Rheinheimera salexigens: one gene and its partner. The protein of the gene in region 1 interacts with the protein of each later gene in a pairwise test. Links are inferred from orthologs where the notes say so. Each region holds a gene or a part of one and is shown on either strand. Other genes may lie near its edges. The genes, in order: eno and rpe.

The links.
Region 2: the proteins of eno (region 1) and rpe interact in binary tests that used the Escherichia coli proteins (3 or more experiments, as listed by UniProt). The link is inferred for Rheinheimera salexigens from one-to-one orthologs.

The regions. Positions count from the first base shown.
Region 1 is NZ_MKEK01000001.1:1,243,832-1,250,385, forward strand. What follows is about bases 1,607-4,416. They hold eno (phosphopyruvate hydratase), read left to right. Parts: upstream 1,607-2,270; coding sequence 2,271-3,563; downstream 3,564-4,416. Other genes in these bases: BI198_RS05735 (CTP synthase), read left to right, coding at 1,607-2,214; ppiC (peptidylprolyl isomerase PpiC), read right to left, coding at 3,872-4,147; BI198_RS05750 (SEL1-like repeat protein), read left to right, coding at 4,336-4,416. Also shown: mazG (nucleoside triphosphate pyrophosphohydrolase), read left to right, coding at 1-404; more of BI198_RS05735, read left to right, coding at 577-1,606; more of BI198_RS05750, read left to right, coding at 4,417-4,896; aguA (agmatine deiminase), read right to left, coding at 5,003-6,118; aguB (N-carbamoylputrescine amidase), read right to left, coding at 6,119-6,554. UniProt on the Escherichia coli protein: Catalyzes the reversible conversion of 2-phosphoglycerate (2-PG) into phosphoenolpyruvate (PEP). It is essential for the degradation of carbohydrates via glycolysis.
Region 2 is NZ_MKEK01000001.1:1,099,519-1,113,242, forward strand. The notes cover bases 672-3,513. They hold rpe (ribulose-phosphate 3-epimerase), read left to right. Parts: upstream 672-1,676; coding sequence 1,677-2,351; downstream 2,352-3,513. Other genes in these bases: BI198_RS05090 (Dam family site-specific DNA-(adenine-N6)-methyltransferase), read left to right, coding at 672-1,021; BI198_RS16465 (DUF2970 domain-containing protein), read right to left, coding at 1,031-1,261; BI198_RS05100 (hypothetical protein), read right to left, coding at 1,239-1,487; trpS (tryptophan--tRNA ligase), read left to right, coding at 2,509-3,513. Also shown: BI198_RS05085 (SPOR domain-containing protein), read left to right, coding at 1-179; more of BI198_RS05090, read left to right, coding at 182-671; exopolysaccharide Pel transporter PelG, read right to left, coding at 3,565-4,932; GT4 family glycosyltransferase PelF, read right to left, coding at 4,920-6,425; BI198_RS05125 (tetratricopeptide repeat protein), read right to left, coding at 6,412-7,392; BI198_RS05130 (PelD GGDEF domain-containing protein), read right to left, coding at 7,355-8,722; BI198_RS05135 (hypothetical protein), read right to left, coding at 8,730-9,239; BI198_RS16315 (hypothetical protein), read right to left, coding at 9,255-9,386; BI198_RS05140 (tetratricopeptide repeat protein), read right to left, coding at 9,379-12,816; BI198_RS05145 (endo alpha-1,4 polygalactosaminidase), read right to left, coding at 12,813-13,724. UniProt on the Escherichia coli protein: Catalyzes the reversible epimerization of D-ribulose 5-phosphate to D-xylulose 5-phosphate.

The DNA of each region.
Region 1 (6,554 bases):
ATAATGGCCAACCTAGTGTGTTGGACAATATCCCTCAGGCCATGCCCGCATTAAGTCGGGCCAATAAACTGCAAAAACGCTGTGCTAATGTTGGTTTTGATTGGCCTACTGTAGAAGGCTGCTGGCTTAAAGTAAAAGAAGAAGTATTGGAAGTTGAGGAAACCGCGGACGGTAGCCCTGAACTGGCAGAAGAGCTAGGCGACTTAATGTTTGCCTTAGTCAATGTGGTTCGCAAGCATAAATTAGATCCAGAAGCGGTGTTGCGGGCGGCGAATAATAAATTTGAAAGCCGTTTTCGAGCTGTAGAGCAACATATAAGCGCAGAAAATCGCAGCCTAGAGCAGGCGACATTGGATGAAATGGAAGCAATTTGGCAAAAAGTTAAACGCCAAACAAAGAATTAATCCAGAAAGCCTCAGCTTTACGTTGAGTGCTTAGCTTGGCTTTGCTATAATTTTCTCCCGTCCTGATACCAATTCTTGAACTATCTTTTTCTTCCCTGTGTTTACGCACTGGGAGCTTAGTATTTTTTAGAACTGGTGTTTATTTATTGTTCAACATTGTCTCAGGGGTCTTATGACTACAAGATATATCTTTGTGACGGGTGGCGTAGTTTCATCGCTCGGTAAAGGCATTGCAGCTGCATCGTTGGCGGCAATTTTAGAGGCGCGCGGTCTAAAGGTCACTATCCTTAAGCTTGATCCCTATATAAACGTTGACCCTGGGACCATGAGTCCTATTCAACACGGTGAAGTATTTGTTACCGAAGACGGTGCTGAAACCGATTTAGACTTAGGTCATTACGAGCGTTTTATTCGCACTAAAATGTCTAGGTTAAATAACTTTACTCAAGGTCGGATTTACGCTGACGTGTTGCGTAAAGAGCGTCGTGGTGACTACCTAGGCGCGACCATTCAGGTTATTCCCCATATTACCAATGAAATAAAAGCCCGGGTTGTAGCTGGCGCTGAAGGCTATGATATTGCAATTGTTGAAATTGGCGGCACTGTGGGTGATATTGAATCACTACCATTTTTAGAAGCTATCCGTCAGCTTGGCACCGAAGTCGGCCGTGAACGCACTTTATATATGCACTTAACCTTAGTGCCATATTTAGGCACTGCGGGTGAGATTAAAACTAAGCCAACTCAGCATTCAGTAAAAGAACTGCGCTCTATTGGTATTCAACCAGATATATTAGTTTGCCGTTCAGATAGACCAATTCCAATTAATGAACGGGCTAAAATTGCGTTATTCACCAATGTGGAAGAAAAAGCAGTTATTGGTTTAAAAGACGTAGCTAGTATTTATCAAATTCCAGCAATATTAAAATCTCAAGGCTTAGATGACTTAGTTTGTCGTCGTTTCCATATCGAAGCGCCTGAAGCTGACTTAGTCGAGTGGGAACAAGTTCTGTACCAAGAGTCTAACCCTACGGGTGAAGTGAATATTGGTTTAGTCGGTAAATATGTAGAGTTACCAGATGCCTACAAATCTGTTAATGAAGCCTTAGGCCATGCCGGTTTAAAAAATCGGGTTAGCGTTAATATTAAATATATCGACTCACAAGATTTAGAAAGCAAAGGCGTTGCCATGCTGACTGGATTAGACGGTATTTTAGTGCCTGGTGGTTTTGGTCTTCGCGGCGTGGAAGGTAAAATTTTAGCTGCGCAATATGCCCGGGAAAACAATATCCCTTACTTTGGTATCTGTTTAGGTATGCAAGTGGCGCTGATTGAATTTGCGCGCAATGTCGCTGGCATGCAAGACGCTCACTCCACTGAATTTAACCCTGAAACAGCGTATCCTGTTGTTGGTTTAATTACCGAATGGCGTGATGCAGACGGTTCAGTTGAAATACGCACAGACAACTCAGACCTAGGCGGCACTATGCGCTTAGGCAGTCAAAACTGTAACTTAGTGGCTAACACTAAGGCTCGTGAAATTTATGGTAAAGATGTCATTTTAGAACGCCACCGTCACCGCTATGAAGTGAACAACAACTTACGGCCACAGCTTGAAGCCGCTGGTTTAGTGGTGTCGGGTTTATCGGCTGATAATCAATTAGTCGAAATGATAGAAATTCCAACTCACCCTTGGTTTGTTGCCGGTCAGTTCCACCCGGAGTTTAATTCGACACCGCGGGATGGCCATCCTTTATTTCAAGGTTTTATTGCCGCCGCCTTTAAATATCAAAAGCAGCAGCGAGTATAATATTTATAAGCCGTGTTAAGTAGCACGGCTTTTTTAGTTCTAACAGGAATGTAACCATGTCTGATATCGTAAACATTATCGCTCGTGAAATTATGGATTCACGTGGCAATCCTACTGTAGAAGCTGATGTATATTTAGCTAGCGGTGCAATGGGCCGCGGTTGTGCGCCATCAGGTGCCTCAACCGGTTCACGGGAAGCGCTTGAATTACGCGATGGTGATAAAAGCCGTTACTTAGGTAAAGGTGTGACTAAAGCAGTCGCCAATATTTCTGGTCCTATCTTACAAGCGTTACAAGGCAAAAATGCTTATAACCAAGCAGATATTGACCAGATAATGATTGATTTAGACGGCACTGAAACTAAAAGTAACTTAGGTGCCAACGCTATATTAGCAGTATCACTGGCTGTAGCTCGCGCTGCTGCCGCCGATAAAAATATTCCGTTATACCAACACATTGCCGATTTAAATGGCACTGCAGGCCAATACACTATGCCAGTTCCGATGATGAATATTATCAACGGTGGCGAGCATGCAGATAACAACGTTGATATTCAAGAGTTTATGATCCAACCAGTAGGAGCTAAAACCTTCGCTGAAGCCCTACGTATGGGCGCTGAGATTTTTCATAGTTTAAAAGCAGAGTTACAACAGCGCGGCTTAAATACTGCTGTTGGCGATGAAGGTGGCTTTGCCCCTGATTTAAAATCTAACGAAGAAGCGCTGACAGTCATTGTCGCGGCTGTTAATGCTGCCGGCTATGTTATGGATAAAGACGTTACCTTAGCCTTAGACTGCGCGGCTACCGAGTTTTACCATGATGGTAAATATGTGTTAAGTGGCGAAGATAAGAGCTTTGACTCGTTTGGCTTTAATGATTATTTAGCCGGTTTAACTCAAAAATACCCTATCGTATCGATTGAAGATGGCTTAGATGAAAGCGACTGGGCTGGTTGGAAAGATTTAACCGATAAAATTGGTGATAAAGTTCAGCTAGTAGGTGACGATTTATTTGTTACCAACACCAAAATATTAACTCGGGGTATTGAGCAAGGTATTGCTAACTCGATTTTAATTAAATTTAATCAAATAGGTACATTAACCGAAACTTTAGCCGCGATTAAAATGGCTAAAGATGCTGGTTTTACCGTGGTTATTTCGCATCGTAGCGGTGAAACTGAAGATGCCTTTATTGCTGATTTAGCCGTAGGCACCGCAGCAGGTCAAATCAAGACCGGTTCGTTATGCCGGTCAGACCGCGTAGCTAAGTACAACCAATTACTACGTATTGAACAAGAGTTAGGTAGCAAAGCCCCGTATAAAGGTCGTAGCGAAATTAAAGGCCAGTAATACTAATACTACTACTTAAAGCCCTGCATTAGCTTACCGCTAATTCTGGGCTGCAATAGTTAGTTTAGGCTAAAAGCGTTCCTCAATAATTTATGTTAGTCAGCCCACACTTAAAACTTAACACTCAAGTGTATATACGGTTCGGTTTACCCACACTAACACGCCGTAAACCCATCCCTGGGGGCTCATTTACGCCCGTCCAGGGCTGCAATGGTTAGTTTAGGGTAAAACCGAACCTCAATAATTTATCTTAAGTTAGTCCACAGTCCAAACTAAACACTCAGCACTCAAAACTCAGCACTAAACATTTAACTGCGATAAAGGGTTTTAATTAAATGAAAACCAAATTGGGTTTTTACCGGGCCATGTACTTCTAAAACTGGCTTTTTAAATACCACATCGTCAAACGCTTTTACCATTTGGCCTTTACTAAACTCGCCCAAATCACCGCCTTTTTTACCTGATGGACAAGTGGAGTGTTGCTTAGCAAGCTTGCCAAAATCTGCACCTTTAGCTAATTGCTGTTTTAACTTTTCTGCTTCCGCTTGGGTTTTCACTAAAATATGTAAAGCACAGGCTTTCATCACTATTTAATCCTAAAAAATAATAATGGATATAATAGCAATTATTCAGCTAAACCCCTAGGTATCTACATTGCATACTAGTTTGGCGCGTATATAGCTATGACATAAACATTTACAATTTGTAAGTTTGATGAAACATTTACTTTGCTATACTGAATAGGAATTCAGCGGATGATGGTAAAAGAAAAATGAAAAAACTTGCAATGGTTGCCTTAGCGACATCTCTATTAACGGGTGTCTTTAGTCCTAATTTGTATGCTAATGACGCCGTGGGAGCCGAAGAAAAGCGCATTCGTAGCTTTCTTTATACAACTGACTTTGACAACGCTATAGGCCAAGTACAACGGAGAGAGTTTGCAGAAGCATATCCAAACTTATTGCAATTTGCGCGCTATGGTGAAAAGTATGCGCAATATTCGTTAGGGTTGTTATTGGTCTCTGGTGAGGGAGTGCCCCTAGATATCGAACAAGGTTTAGTCTGGATGCGTTTAGCCTTAGAGCAAAAAACCAGTGACTGGGAAAAGCGCTATGAAGCGGTGACTAAAAACCTAACTAAAGAGCAAATGGCTGCATTAGAGCCGATGTATCAAGAATATAAACGTAAATACGGCGCTGATGCCCAAAATATGCGTTGTGCTTCTGAAACCCGCCGTGGTTCTAATATGCGCATTCATGTGTGTCGTAAAACGTTATTAAACCAAGAGTTTTACTCAGTGGTTGAATACGCAGAAGATAAACCAACTAACTAAGCTATTAGTTTAGCTAATAGTTTAGCTGTTAGATTAAACTAGCGCTTTAAACAATAAAAAACGTTTGCCAAGGCAAACCGTTTTTTATTTAGTGATTACGTGAAGCTTACTTAGCGGGTTGTTGTTGGGTAATACAATGTATATTACCGCCACCGAGTAAAATTTCCCGACCTGGCACCATAACCACTTTATGCTCTGGGAACAGTTTCTGTAATATATCTGCGGCCACTTTATCGTTTGGATCATCAAAACTTGGCATTATTAAACCGCCATTACACAAGTAAAAGTTAATGTATGAGCCGGCCAAACGGGTATTGGCTTCACGAGGCTTAGCCATCATAGAATCATCTACCGTGGCATACTCATCAGCGGTAGCAATAATAGGCGCTGGTTGTGGTAGCTTATGCACAATAATTTTACGGCCTTTAGCATCGGTACTGGCTTCTAAGTAGTCTAATGCCGCTTTAGAACGCGCATATTGCGGATCAGTTTCGTCATCAGTCCAAGCTAATACTACTTCGCCAGGTTTAACAAAACAGGCCATATTATCGATATGATCATCTGTTTCGTCATTAAAAATGCCTTGCTTGAGCCACAGTACTTTATCAATACCTAAATACTCACGCATTTGCTGTTCAATTTGCTCACGGCTTAAATCAGGGTTACGGTTGCTATTTAATAAGCATTCTTCTGTTGTTAGCAACGTACCTTCGCCATCAACATGAATAGCACCGCCTTCTAGAATAAAGTCATCGGTACGGTAGCGGGGTAATTGTTCAATACCTAATACTTTACTGGCAACTTGGTCATCTTTATCCCAAGGGAAATATAAGCCGCCATTTAAGCCGCCCCAGGCATTAAATGCCCAATCGATACCACGGACATCACCTGCAGCATTAGTCACAAAAGTAGGGCCAGTGTCGCGACACCAGGCATCGTTATTAGCCATTTCTACCACACGGATAGCAAATTTACTGCCCGTGTCGGTGAGCTGTGCCACTGCGTTTGCATATTGTTTTGCTGATACGCCAACACTAACAGGCTCAAACTCAGCGATAGCTTTAATAACAGCAACAAAGGCTTGCTGCGCTGGCTTGGAGCCTAAACGCCAGCTGTCTGTACGCTCTGGCCAAATCATCCAAGTTTGTTTATGCGCCACCCATTCGGCCGGCATACTAAAGCCATCAGCGCGAGGGGTGTTGGATAAATTACAGTAAGCCACTTAGTTCGACCCTTGTGTTTTAGGTTGTTTAGTTACGCCGTCTTTAGTTGCAACGGTGCCATAAAAGTCGATGCGACGATCGCGAAATACACCCCAAGCACGGCGCGTAGCGGCTATAGCATCTAAATCAAAAGTATGGACTAACACGGCTTCTTCAGTGCGGCCCGCTTCTTGTACCATAGCGCCAGACTCGTCAGCGATAAATGAGCAGCCATAGAAGGTTATTTCAGAATCACCTTCAGTTTCTTTACCAATACGGTTAGACGCTATTAATGGCGTCACGTTTGCCGCGGCATGACCTTGCTGGGTGCGTTGCCAATGACCACTTGAGTCGATAGTGGCATCATGCGGCTCAGTACCAATAGCGGTTGGGTAGAATAATAACTCAGCACCCATTAATGCCATGCAACGGGCGCATTCTGGAAACCACTGATCC
Region 2 (13,724 bases), 150 kb from region 1 along the record:
GTAAATCGCAAGTCGTGGTGTTATTAGGACCCTTTACTGATCCTAAACAAGCACTAGCTGCAAGAAAAAACTTACCGACAAAGTTAGCCGAATCGGGCAGTTTTGTTAAAAGCATAAAAGCCGTTCAAGCAGAGATCACTGCGTTTAATGTTAGCCAACAACTAAGTACTGTAGATTAATTATGATGGCGCAGTCAGAGCGTAAAAGCAGAGCATTTTTAAAGTGGGCTGGTGGCAAATATAAACTGGTCGATGAGATAAAACAGCATTTACCCGCCGCTAATTTGTTGATAGAGCCATTTGTTGGTGCCGCATCGGTATTTTTAAATACGGATTATAAGCATTATCAGCTTAACGACATTAATGCTGATTTAATTAGTTTATATAATATTGTTAAAGCCAAGCCCGAGCAATTTATTGCCGACGCCAATAGCACTTTTTGCGACAGTAGTAACCAGCGTAATAGCTACTTAAATATTCGCCAACAATTTAACCAAAGCCAAGATCAATATGAACGAGCGATATTATTCTTGTATTTAAACCGGCATGGTTACAATGGTTTGTGTCGTTATAATTTATCGGGCAAATTTAATGTCCCGTTTGGCAGTTATAAAAAACCGTATTTTCCGTTAGCTGAATTATGGTTTTTTGCTGAAAAAGCCCAACGAGCAGAATTTGTTTGTAGTGGTTATCAACAGATTATGCAACAAGCGCCAACTGATGCGGTTATTTATTGTGATCCGCCTTATGTTCCGTTGAGTAAAACTGCTAGCTTTACCAGTTATGCCAGACAAGGTTTTAACTTAGATGATCAAGCCGCCCTTGCTAATCAAGCCGAACTATTACAGCAACGGGGTAATACCGTTGTTATTAGTAATCATGATACTACGCTCACCCGCAAAATTTATCATCAAGCCAAGTTACATAGTATCCAAGTAGGGCGCTCTATTAGTCAAAATGGTGCGGGAAGAAAAAAAGTGGCAGAGTTATTTGCGGTTTATAAAGGAAAAAAAGTTAAATAAATAGCTAAATTAACTTAAAACCCAACTGACAATAAATAGTAAAGTAAACACAAATATTAATGTGAATACAATGGCAGTAATAATATAAGGAATGGGATTTTTATCGCTAAAATCATGCTGCCGCTGTTGTTCGGACTGGACACCAATTAACGCACCAAACACAGCCTTAAGTACTTTAAAAAAACCTGGGCTGGTTTTACTGTTTAAACTTGCTTTATTATTTCTTTGCAGGGGATACACGGTTAATTAATTCTAGTAAATCTACAAAATGAAATTGGGTTGAACGGCTTTGGCCTTTAAGCCAACTAAACCAACTTTGATTATTAGCTTGAGCACAAGAGGGAGGATTGTCATTACTAGCTTCTTGGCAGTTTTGTGCAGCAGGAAGGCTAAAATACAGGCCAGCAACAACAACAACAAGCGTAGCACTTATTAAAGTAACTTTTAATGTTAGTGTTGATTTCATGTTAATTCCCTTTTACTTGCAAGCTGAGCAATCATAAAACATTTGCAAGTTTGATACAAGCTGCTTAATTAATGCTCAAAAAGCACCAAGGTAATTCATTACGCTAAATTGGTATGTTCTGCAAAAATTACTATTGTAATCAGTTATAATCTTTATACATTATTTGTTTTAACTTATATGGAAAACATTATGCAGCCTTATCTTATTGCTCCTTCAATTCTTTCTGCTGATTTTGCCCGTTTAGGCGATGATGTCGCGGCAGTACTAGCTGCTGATGCTGATGTAGTTCATTTTGATGTGATGGATAATCATTACGTACCCAATTTAACGATGGGGCCTATGGTCTGTAAAGCTTTACGCGATTACGGCATTACCGCGCCTATAGATGTCCACTTAATGGTAGAGCCTGTTGATGCGTTAGTGCCACAATTTGCCAAAGCCGGCGCTAGCATTATTAGCTTTCATCCTGAAGCATCAAAACACATTGACCGCACAGTACAGTTAATTAAAGATCACGGCTGCCAAGCAGGTTTAGTGTTTAATCCAGCAACGCCATTAAGTTATCTAGATTATATGTTAGATAAAATCGACTTAGTGTTATTAATGTCGGTTAACCCGGGTTTTGGTGGTCAAAAGTTTATTCCCGCGACATTAGATAAACTTGCCGCTGTAAGAAAGTTAATTGATAGTCGTGGTTTAGATGTTCGCTTAGAAGTTGATGGCGGCGTTACTATTGATAATATTAATGCTATTGCACAAGCTGGAGCGGATATGTTTGTTGCGGGTTCGGCGATTTTTAACACCGATAATTACGCCGATGCTATTGCTAAAATGCGCCAACAATTAGCCTTAGTAGCACGATAATTAGTAGCAAACCGGTGTTATAACTATTTAAATTGTGTCAATCGGGCGCACTCGATAAGCTTGATTAGCCACTACAAATCGGTCAAAAGCTTATGCTAAGCAAAAAGTGAAGCGGCATTTGCCTTAATTAATAATATAAATAGAAGTGAAAATAATTATGAGTAACAAACCCATTGTATTTAGTGGTGCGCAACCGTCAGGTCAGCTAACAATTGGTAATTATCTGGGGGCGTTACAGCAGTGGGATAAAATGCAAGACGATTTTAATTGTTTATATTGCATTGTCGATTTACACGCCATCACCGTCCGTCAAGAGCCAGAAAAGCTTAGAGCGGCCTCATTAGATAGCTTAGCGTTGTATTTAGCTTGTGGTATCGATCCAGCGCGTTCTGCGGTATTTATGCAGTCGCATGTGCCAGAGCATAGCCAATTAGCCTGGGTGCTAAGTTGTTATACCCAGTTTGGTGAATTAAACCGCATGACTCAGTTTAAAGATAAATCAGAGCGACATAATAATAATGTTAACGCTGGTTTATTTACTTATCCAGTATTAATGGCGGCCGATATTTTATTGTATCAAACCAACCAAGTTCCGGTTGGCCACGATCAAAAGCAGCATTTAGAATTAGCCCGTGATGTTGCTACGCGTTTTAATGCTGTGCATGGTGATGTGCTTACGGTACCGGAGCCGTTTATTCCAGGTGTTGCTGCGCGGGTTATGAGCTTACAAGAGCCAACAAAGAAGATGTCTAAGTCGGATGAAAATCCATGGAACTTTGTAGGCTTGTTGGAAGAGCCGAAGATGATCAGTAAAAAGTTTAAAAAAGCCATGACTGACTCACAAGATCCACCACGAGTATATTTTGATGTGGAAAATAAGCCAGGTGTCGCTAACTTACTCAGTATCTATAGTGGTGTTACCGGTAAAACAGTGGCGGCATTAGAGGCAGAATATGAAGGCAAAATGTACGGCCACTTAAAAACCGACGTAGCCGATGCGGTAATTGCTTTATTAGAGCCAGTACAACAGAAGTTTAAGGACCTGCGCCAAGATCAAGACACCTTAAATACTGTTATGCGCGCTGGTGCTGATAATGCACGGCAACGCGCTGCAGTAACCTTAGCAAAAGTAAACCAAGCTGTTGGCTTTGTAACGCCTTAATTAACTAGCCTACAAAGTGCTAGCCATTAATTCTCACGCTAGGTTGATAACTTAGCGTTGTAGCATAAAGGTTTCATATTCTAAGCGTAGAAACTGTCTGTTAATTAGCATCAGGCCTAGCAAGGTGCTGATTAACATTGATAATGCAAATCCGTAACCGTAAAATTGTGGTCCTAACTGCACTGATAATTCTGACAAGACTAAGTTACTGCTGGCCATAACAATTATGAGGGTTAGGGCTTGATAACGCTTATCTAAATAAAACATGACATTAAGAATTGCCATAACTAATACTTGCAGTGATACACCAACTAAATCGACATAAAGCAGGTGCAAATAGGCTAAGTCAATTTGTAGTAAAGTAAGTATTTCCTCACTCCATAACAGTAGCAATCCTAAAGTGATACCTTGAATTTTAAAAATTTGGTATAAACTATTTTTACAATCAAACACCATTTTATCTTTTAAAATAAAGATAGCTTCTAAAGTGCCACCTTCGCGTACGGTTTGATAAAACTTTTCATTTGAGGCTGCAAAATCAGTTTCCATATGCAGCATAAACACTGCCATACCTGGAATAATAGCCAGGTAGGCAATAAAAATAGGTAAATCATAAATATAGGAAGCACGAAAAATATCAATGACGTTAAATGATACTTCAGAGTGAAACCAAAATACGAACTTATCGACCCAAACACCTAAGTTATACAGCAGTCCACACCAAGCTAAAGAGTAAAAGGCTTTACGTCGATTTAAAAATTGGAATGACACCAACGAAATAGAACTGTAATTACGTAAGATAAAAAATAACAATATAAAAGCAATTAAGGCTTGGCAGACTGCGAATATAATTAATAAGCCAAGTATGCCGTAAGGCGGTAATAACCAAGAGGCTATTACCATAATGCTATACCCGCCAAGCAAGGTTAAAACAATACGATAGTATTGTTTCATACCGCTTAAAAACACGATAATTAACCATAAATTACACAAAGCGACAAAACCACAGAATAAAGCAATTTTTAAAGCAGGAGGTAAACCGGTTTGGCTTAATACTGCTATAGCTAGCATACAGGCTAATACTGACACCGTTAGCATACAGCCTAATAAATTAGGTGTGACCAGCTGTTCTTTTTTCTCAAAAATTCGATCAGAAATAAACCGGGTTAATAATAGCTGAAACAGCCCACTTAAAATTAATGAACCTGCCATCATATACGTCACTAATACAAGGTACTGGATAATCAAAGTACTAGGCAGCACTCGGCCAATACTTAACATACCAATGACCATTAGCGCTAGAATGGATAGCACCCAAGGACCAGAGCCTACCACAGCCGCTAAACCATAAGCTTCAAGATAAGAAAGTAGCGTATTTTTCTTCAGGATCCGTCTTAATTCAAAGCCTATTCCTGCCACGTTAAATGCTCCTGATAAAGGCGTTGATAGCGCTGATACATAGTGGATTCCTGATAATATTTTTTTACTCGTTGATAACCATTTTCCGACATTGATTGCCAATGTTTATCATCTGATAATAGTGTCAGTAAGGCCTTACTAGCTTGGTTAGGATCGGCAATATTTATAATGTAACCGCATTTACCTAACTGTTTGTCTTCTTCATTCATGCCTTCGATAATCTCACGACAAGCACCGACGTCAGTGGCAATACAAGGTATGCCAGCAGCCATAGCTTCCAGTAACACTAAAGGTTGGGCTTCACTAATCGACGTCAGCATACAAGCACCTAACTGAGGTAAGATTTCAGCCACATTCTGCATACCCAAAAACTGAATGTGTTGTTTAAGATCTAAGCTATTAATTAACAACTCACACTCTTTAACATAGCCGGGATCTTCTTCGGTAGGACCAATAATCCAACCTTGAAGATCAGGTTGTTGGTTAATGGCGACTCGGATGGTGCGGATAAAGGTTTTTATATCTTTTATAGGAACAACCCGACCAATTAAGCCGACTATTTTGGGTGGTGTGCTATTACGCTGTTGATACGCCGCAGCAAAACGCTGCATATTAATGCCATTTACGATAATGTCGGTTTTACTAATGGGCGCACCATCTTTAATTTGCCGCTGCCGATTGCCTTCATATAAGGCGATAATGTCATTGGCTTGATCATATGCAGTGCGGCCCAATTGTTGAAAAAAGTTAATCCAAGTTTGCCTAGTTTGTTCAATTTTTTTGTGAATACTGGTGTCTAGGGCGCTATGCCGATCCTTAATCCAACTGGCTTGGGTTAAGTCTATTGTGCGCTCTTTAGTATAAATACCGTGTTCTGTTAATAAGAAGGGCACTTGTTGACTTTGTTTGGCCATGGCGCCTAAAAATCCAGCGTAGCCAGTTGAAATACTATGAAATAGGCTAGCGGAGGGCAGTTTCCGAGCAATTTTAGCTAAAGTAAACAAAGGACTATAAATATTTCTAAAGGTCCAAAAATAATCGACAAAAGATTGATTGCCAGATTGTTCAAAATATAAATCGACTAATACTTGCCACGAACGCTCACTGTATAAAAAATCTTCGTAACTTAAACTTTTTTTATGACCCAGTTGGCTAATTAAGGTTTCTAACTGATCTGCTGATAAGGGTTGGTCAGCGTTTTTAAACCGGGCTAATACTGATTGCCACATGGTAAACGCTTGCTTTTTACCCACTCGAGCTCTTGGCGATAAAATGCCATCGCGATCCATTAAATAATGTTCTTCTAAGCCAACAACATTTTCAGGTAATTCATAATGTTGCTTACCATAAAAAGCTTTACTGCCACCAATAAAAACTAAATAAAAGCTATATTGTGGCATGCCAGTAATAAGTTGATGCACCCAGCTAGAAACACCGCCTCGCACATAAGGGTAAGTTCCTTCTAGCAATAAGCAAATATCAATGTGCTTCATGAGACCAAAACTCCTTCAGCTCATTAAGATTCTCACCATCAGTCGTCGGTATATTTCTTAATAAATTATCAATGCTTTTATAATCGCCTGTAGCAAATGCAGCTTCGGCTAAATAGGGTGCTACTTGGCGTAATAACAGACCATTGTGCTTAGCTTGCTGTAAATAACTGATGGCTTCAGGGTATTGCTTTAACTCAAGTAATACTCGGCCTAGTTTAAGCTGGGCTTGCGCTGTTGGTTGCAGTTGTTCTGCTTGCAGTAGATATTGCTTGGCTTGGGTTAAGTAATGGTCTTTCAATGGGCCATCAGCGATGCCTAAATAACATAACTCCCAATACAAAGCGGCCATTTGATAATAAGTCGCACTGTTTTCATCTGCTGTTAAGCTGGTATTTAAAACATCTAATTTTTGGTTAATGGCGAATTCAATTTTTTCTATAGCGGCATAAGCTAATAGCCGTACATCGTCAACTTTATCGGTTAAGGCCAATTTTAGTAATGGCATAGCTTCACGCTGAGGTAAAAAACGACAGGCATTTACCGCAATTAAACGCCGATCTTCAGAGGGGTTAAATAGCAGTATGTCTTTAAGCGCAGCCGTACCATATTGAGAGTGTTCAAATACATCTGAATGCAGCGGTAATTGCAAAACATCAGAACGTTGCCAACCCATTCCTTGTTGTTTTTTCGGGAAATAAAGTGCAATTAAAAATATTAAGGTTAAACCCGTCATTCCCACAACAGGCATACTAAAAGCAATAGTAAAAATAAACGCTATAGCGGGTATAACAGGTCTTTTATATTGCATGGGCAAGACTAACCAGCAGACAATGGTGAAACTCGCTGTGCTGATGGCATGACTACTGGCATAACCTAGCCAACCCGCAAAACTAAGTTGGTCTAAGCTTAAAAAATACAGACTTGCTGACTCAAAAAGAATCGTTTGCAGAATCAACCAAATCTTCATTTAGCGCTCCTAAGTCTTCAAGTAAGCTATTAACTTGCTGTAATTGCTGGCTAACAATTAATGGCCCAATAACTTCAAGATCCTGAGATTTTATTTCATTATCATTGGCTAACATTGTGCTAATACGTTCGATAAATTGATTAGCTTCCATTAAAGAAGTCATCGGTAATAATACACATAATGCATGACGACCATCATTGTGCTGGCAGGCCCAATAAACATCGGCACCACGACGATAGTCAGTGACTTGATATAGGTTTAATGATTGGCTTGGGCTGTTGTCATAAAACACTACTAACACACTGTCAACACTATACTTATGCATATACCAGTGTTGATTTTTTATATAATCACAAAATAACTGTCGTTGTTCCGGTTGTAAAATAGGGGCAAATAAATCATTAGAGGTAATGTTGGCGATATAACTGGCTAATAAAGCTAATAGGGCAATATTACTATCTGTTAGTGAGACAAATTGTATTTTTTCGGCTAACACTAGGCCTTTTATCTCACCGCGTAAGTCGATTAAAGGTATGACTAGTTGGTAATGCAAGTTTTGCGCTTTATGCTCTATAAAATTTATGGGTGACAGTACGGCTTTTGATTCAAAAACGTCTATCAGCATTAAATCATCTTGGTGTAATTGATGCTTGCCACCAATTTTTGCTAAGGGTTGGGGGATTATTTGGTTATTATTAACTTGGTACAACCCGGCTTGAAATAAGCCAACAACATCTGCCAACACTTGTAAGCTTTTATCGGCAATATCGGCTAAACGATTATCGGGATTTTCATTAGCTTGTTGTTGTAGTAAATGAATACCAGTACGAAGGCTAATTTGCTTACCTGCAGAGCGCTGTTCTAATCGGTCGTGAGATACTTTTAATAAATGGTAGTTTTGGGTAAAGCTTTCTAGCTTTTGCTCCATATAACGGTAATTTAGCTCAAAACGCTGATTAATATCATACCAATGGTCACGAAATTCTCCAACTAGCATAGTAATAACCGCGGTGCCTACAGCAACTGAAACGCTTATAGCAATTTGCATATCGGCTAGTTTGTTAAAAATGCCTGCCATAATTAGCAGCAATATAAAGCTCATCATGCCTCGACCAAAACCATAGCGTAAGGCAATTAAAGCTGGGCCTAACATCGGCCAATAAAAATAATCCATTGCCGTTTCATAAGGCAAAGATGATTGATAAAGCCAAATAAGCGCAGATGCAAAAGTGACTAATAGCATTTCAAACCAAGCAAAAAGTTGGCGATCACTGCCTAACAAAAGTCGGATAAAAATAGCATTAGCGCGGCGGCGCTTATTAATAGCCATAGTAGAATTATTCCCAGTTTAAGGCATCAAGTAAATTTTCCAGCGCTTTTAAAGCGATATGGGATAATGATTCACGGCCCCAACCACTTTTAGATACTGAGCCACGCCATAAGGTATTACCTTGGCTAGTGCTTAGTGTTAGTGTAACGCCGATAGCTGGCTCACCGTCTAAGCCGTATTTGTATTGCCACTCTTGTACCGAGCCGGTAATGACATAGCCATTGGCTTGGTTGCTAAGCCATTTATTAGCTTCAGCTAGCCGTTGTTGTGGCTCTAAGCTGGCTTGCAAATCATTAACGTTAAGCTTTGGATAAACCATCACTTTTAGCCCATACTCTGCCAACACTGAGGCAATTAATTGCTCAGCCTGTGCTTGAGCCATAGGCATATTTGACTGGTTTTCAAGCGGCATAATATATACCGTTTTTGTACTATCAAGCTTAGGGCTAGGTGCATTAAACTGCGTGGCACAAGCACTCACTGCTAGCACTAATAGGGCGAACCAAAATATTCTCACATTTGTCTCCTTAGATTAAAAATCAATAAAATAGCCTAGGTTCCAGCTTAAATTTTTCCGACCATTTTGGTCGGCACTTTGCCAAGCTGTTTTAAAAAATATTTCATCACCGCCCAATAGCGGAATACCAATACTAAAATTATGCACTGTAGTCTAATTTAGCGGTAAGCAAGTTATAGCCAACTGCTGTATCAAGACTAAAACGAGGGGGTTTATCATCCGGACCCGGTACGCCGACATTACCGTGCATAATTTGCTGACCTAGGGTAAGACGTCGATAATTGGGATTAATAAAATCGCTAGCAGTTAAGACGTTCCCTGAATTGAAATAGGCTGACACTGCAGTTAGCGGCTGGCTGGATAAGGAATTTTTATGATAGTCAAATTGACTATATAGCTGCCAGTAAGGATGAAAACTTAATTGCTCACTAATACGCAATGAAGCTTGTAATTGCTGGCCAACTGTATCTGAGAAGTCAGTATTAAATTCAGCTGCAGCTAAGGTTAAACTGACCTGCTCAAACCGGTTGGCTTGCCAAGCACCGCGCCATTGCAGCCTATTTTCATTAGCTAATAAATACAGGTTCTCACTCTGTTCACTGGGCATTTTAAGGCGAATTTCTAGCTGCTGCGAAATGCGCGGCGAACTTTGCCAGCTGGCCGATAGCTGTTGGCCAATAATAGTTTGTTCAAACCTATTACTAACAGACAGTGATAGTTCTAGCGCAGTAAACGACAGCCCATTAATGAAATGGGAGTTAATTGTTTTCCAGTTTAATTGCAGTAAATCTCTATTATAATCATCAATGATAGTGCTAGCGGGTGAGCCGTGTTCAAACTGATAATCGAGACTAAATAAACCATCATAAATAGGTTGGTAATAACGTAGTTGTTCAGTATTTACTTTCCAACTGTCGCGATTAGTGTGCTCATAGCGTACGCCATGGCTGTTTAAATTATGATTATTGGCTAAAAAGCGTTGTAAAGGCGCTATTTGCTGTTTTTCAGTCGTCGCATTGAGTGCTTGTTCAGCCCATTGCCAAGCTGCAAAATTCTCACCTATCTTGCTCAGTGCTGTTGCCCGTTCAAATGCAGTTAAGTTGTTAGTTGCCGTGGCAATAGCTTTAATTGTCGCATAGTCTTCATGGGCGAGGGCTATGGCTAGCTGAATACTGTCATTAAAGTTAGCCTTATCCAGTACGGTATGTGCTTGCCAATAGGCAAGCTTTTGTAGGCTTTTATCGCTAACATCGGTAAATAACTCGGTGATTAAATTACTCGTATCAAGCCCAGTTGTTGCTTGGAGTAAAGCTTGATTTTGCTTAGCCAGTGCATAAGCCGGTGAAACAAATAAGCTAAGCAAGGCGCGATAACTTAATTCGCCTTGCGGTAATTGTCTTAGTTGTTCAGACAATTGACTCAATACTTGCCAACGTAAGCTCTGGGCTTGGCTGGCATTGCCTTGTTGTTCTAGCAATATCGCCCAGGCTAATTTGTCGGCGGCAGAAGCATACTCAGAATTATCTAAGCGCTGATACCAAACATTAGCTTGTGCAGTTAACCCCAGTAATTGCGCAGCATAAGCAAAGGGTTGATAAAAAGTACTATCTTGTTGTAATTTTGGCACTAATTGCCAGTACAAATCGGCCAACCAGCTAGTATCGTTGGTGCTAATGGCTAACCATAAACTATTTTCAACAATTTCTTGGTTATTAGGGTGCTGAGTTTTTAATGCCAGTAATAACTGCTTAGCTTGGCTATAATTAGCTTGAAATAAGGCAATACGTAAACGAAGCAATTGCACCTGTAAGCGCTTATCTTGGCCATAATCTTGCTTGATAACCGTTTGAATACGATTAATGACCTCGGTTTGTTTAGTGTTGATAGCATAATTTAAAATGTGGTTTAGCATAATTAACGAACCACTATCTTGATAATATTGCCAAAGCACTTGGAAATCACTTGGCTTAGCAATGTTATAACTACTCAATAGTAAATAGGGGTCTAACGAGGGGTCTCTGCGAGCGACTCGTAATTGCTGAATTAGACGTTGCGTTTTGCTATCGGCAACATACATCGCTAATGATTGTAAGTTACCTAGTTGGTTTAAACTTAAGGACATTAATTCGGTGTGTTGGTTAAGTAATGCTAAGGCTTTTTCTGGCTGTCCTAACGAGATATAAGCCTGGGCAAAATGATCGGCTTGGTCATAATTTAAGCTTGTTTTAGGCTGAACACGTTGCCAAAGTTGAATAGTTTTAGTGGGGGCACCAATGAAGTTATAAAAACGCGCTAAAGCAAACCAATAATAACTTTGCTTAGGAAAACGATGATGCAAGGCTTCTAAGCGGCCAATAGTCAGTTCTGCACCATAAGCTTTATCGTTAAAATCTAGCCATTTATTTTGTAATTCTGTAGCGAGTTGATTTTGCATAGCCAGTGCATAGTAAAAATCACTTAAAGCCAGAAGATCACTTTGTGCTAAAGCTTCGGCAATACCTTGGCGTAAGATGGTGGCATCAGCGCCTTTTTGCAGCATGCGCTTGGTTAATTCAAGCGCTTTAGCCGGATCGCCAAGCCATAACTGATAATCATGTAACTGCTGTACATATTCAATGTTTGGCATCTGCTCTACAACTTTGGCTAACCAAGTTGCGGCTTGTTGTGTATTACCATTTGCTGCATGTATCTGACTGGCTTGTAACCAGTCTTTATAATCGTCACTGAGATGGGCTTTATTATCGGCATAGCGTACGCTTTTCTGCGGTAGGTTGGCACTGAGCATAAAGTTAACCAAAGCTTGTAAACAGGATTGTTGGCACTCTACCTTTGCAATATTTTGCTCAATAAAATCACTGCCCGCTAACCATGCTTGTTCTGCAATAAATAAGGTTAATAATGACATAAGCTTATCAGTGCTAGGCTGCTGCTGAAAATCAGCGCTACTATGTTGCAATGCTTCTGCTGTTAAATTGGCTTGCAAGGCTAATTCAGCGAGCTGTTTATTATCAGTAATGAGTTGCTTACTTAAAATGTCATAAGCAAGTTTCGGCTGGCCAATTTGCAAAGCATAACTAGCAAACTCTTCAGCGTTCGCACTGGGTTGTAAGCTCACTTCATTTTGTAAAAAGGAGCTTAACCCTTGTTTTGCAGACTCATTACCGTTGTAATTTAATTGCAATAAACTGTTGGCATAAAGTAATTTAGCGCGAGTGGCAAACTCAGAGTCTATATAGCGTTGTAACGGTTTAATTTCAGTGACGGCCTGTTGATGGTTACCTAATTTCGCATATTGTTTGGCTAAAGCTAAATCCAGCTTAAGAGAGGGATCAGCTTCATCTTTTAACACCTTTAAAAAGGCAATGGCAATATTCGGATCTTGAGCGTTGTCCATCATCCGAATTAGCAATGTTTTATTGGGCTGCAATACCCAGAGCAACGTTAGCGTAACGGCTGCTAGTGTAAACAAGGTTCGGCGATTAACTAAAACAATGCGCGGCTTAGGTTTTTGCTTTTTAGCTGCTGCATTAGTTTGGTTATTAGTTTGGATAGTAGAGTGCTGATTTATATCCTTCACTGATTATCCACCGTAACTTTAGTAGTGGAACAAGTGACGCTAAGGTCAAAATAACCCTGATCATGGCTAGTTATAGTCATGTTGTTTGGCTGAGTAACAATATTAAGCTGTTTGCTGTTTTCAGAAACTAGATTGCAGTTTTGAGTATTTACTAAGGTGATTACTAATGGTTGATGGCTGTGGATGGAAAAGTTAAGACCATCAGCCTTAACTTGCCAATGTTTAATAATGCCATTAGCAGACTGTAAAAATACTTGGTCATTAAATTCAGGCTCATTTTCTGCTGCAGATGCTGCAGATAAAATACTTCGAGCTTGGGTTAAAGTGACATAACGACCGTCTGGGCCCGAATTTACCCCGGCAATACCTGTACTATCGGCAGATAATTTATAATGATTAGCAATGCGTAAACTAGTAATACCGGTACTACTAATATACCAACTATTGTCATGGATAGAGCGGGCGATACCCGTTTCATATAAGGCACTGGCGCGCTGAGCATATTCACTGAGATATAAAGCGGTTAAAGGTTGTTCGGCAACCCATTGATAAATATCTTTAAGTGCCGCCAGCGAGCTGGGATAAACACCCGAGTACATATGATAGTAAATACTAACTGACTTTAATCGTCTGGGTTCACCTAATAACTGAAAAGTCTCGGTGACTCGCGAAAACCCCTGGAAATTTTCAGTCCAAAGCGCCGTATATAAATTTTCATTCATCACCGGCGCATAGACTTGAATACCTTGCCGATACCAATTTAAATGTGGGTATACCTGCGAAATAGAAAAGTTGTCATTTAAAACAAAGGTATTGCCGCCATTAACATTTAACAGGCCTAACTGTTGGGTTTTAGCAATAACGTCAGGGGTGGGATCGGCCATACCTGACCATAAAAACACTTTTAC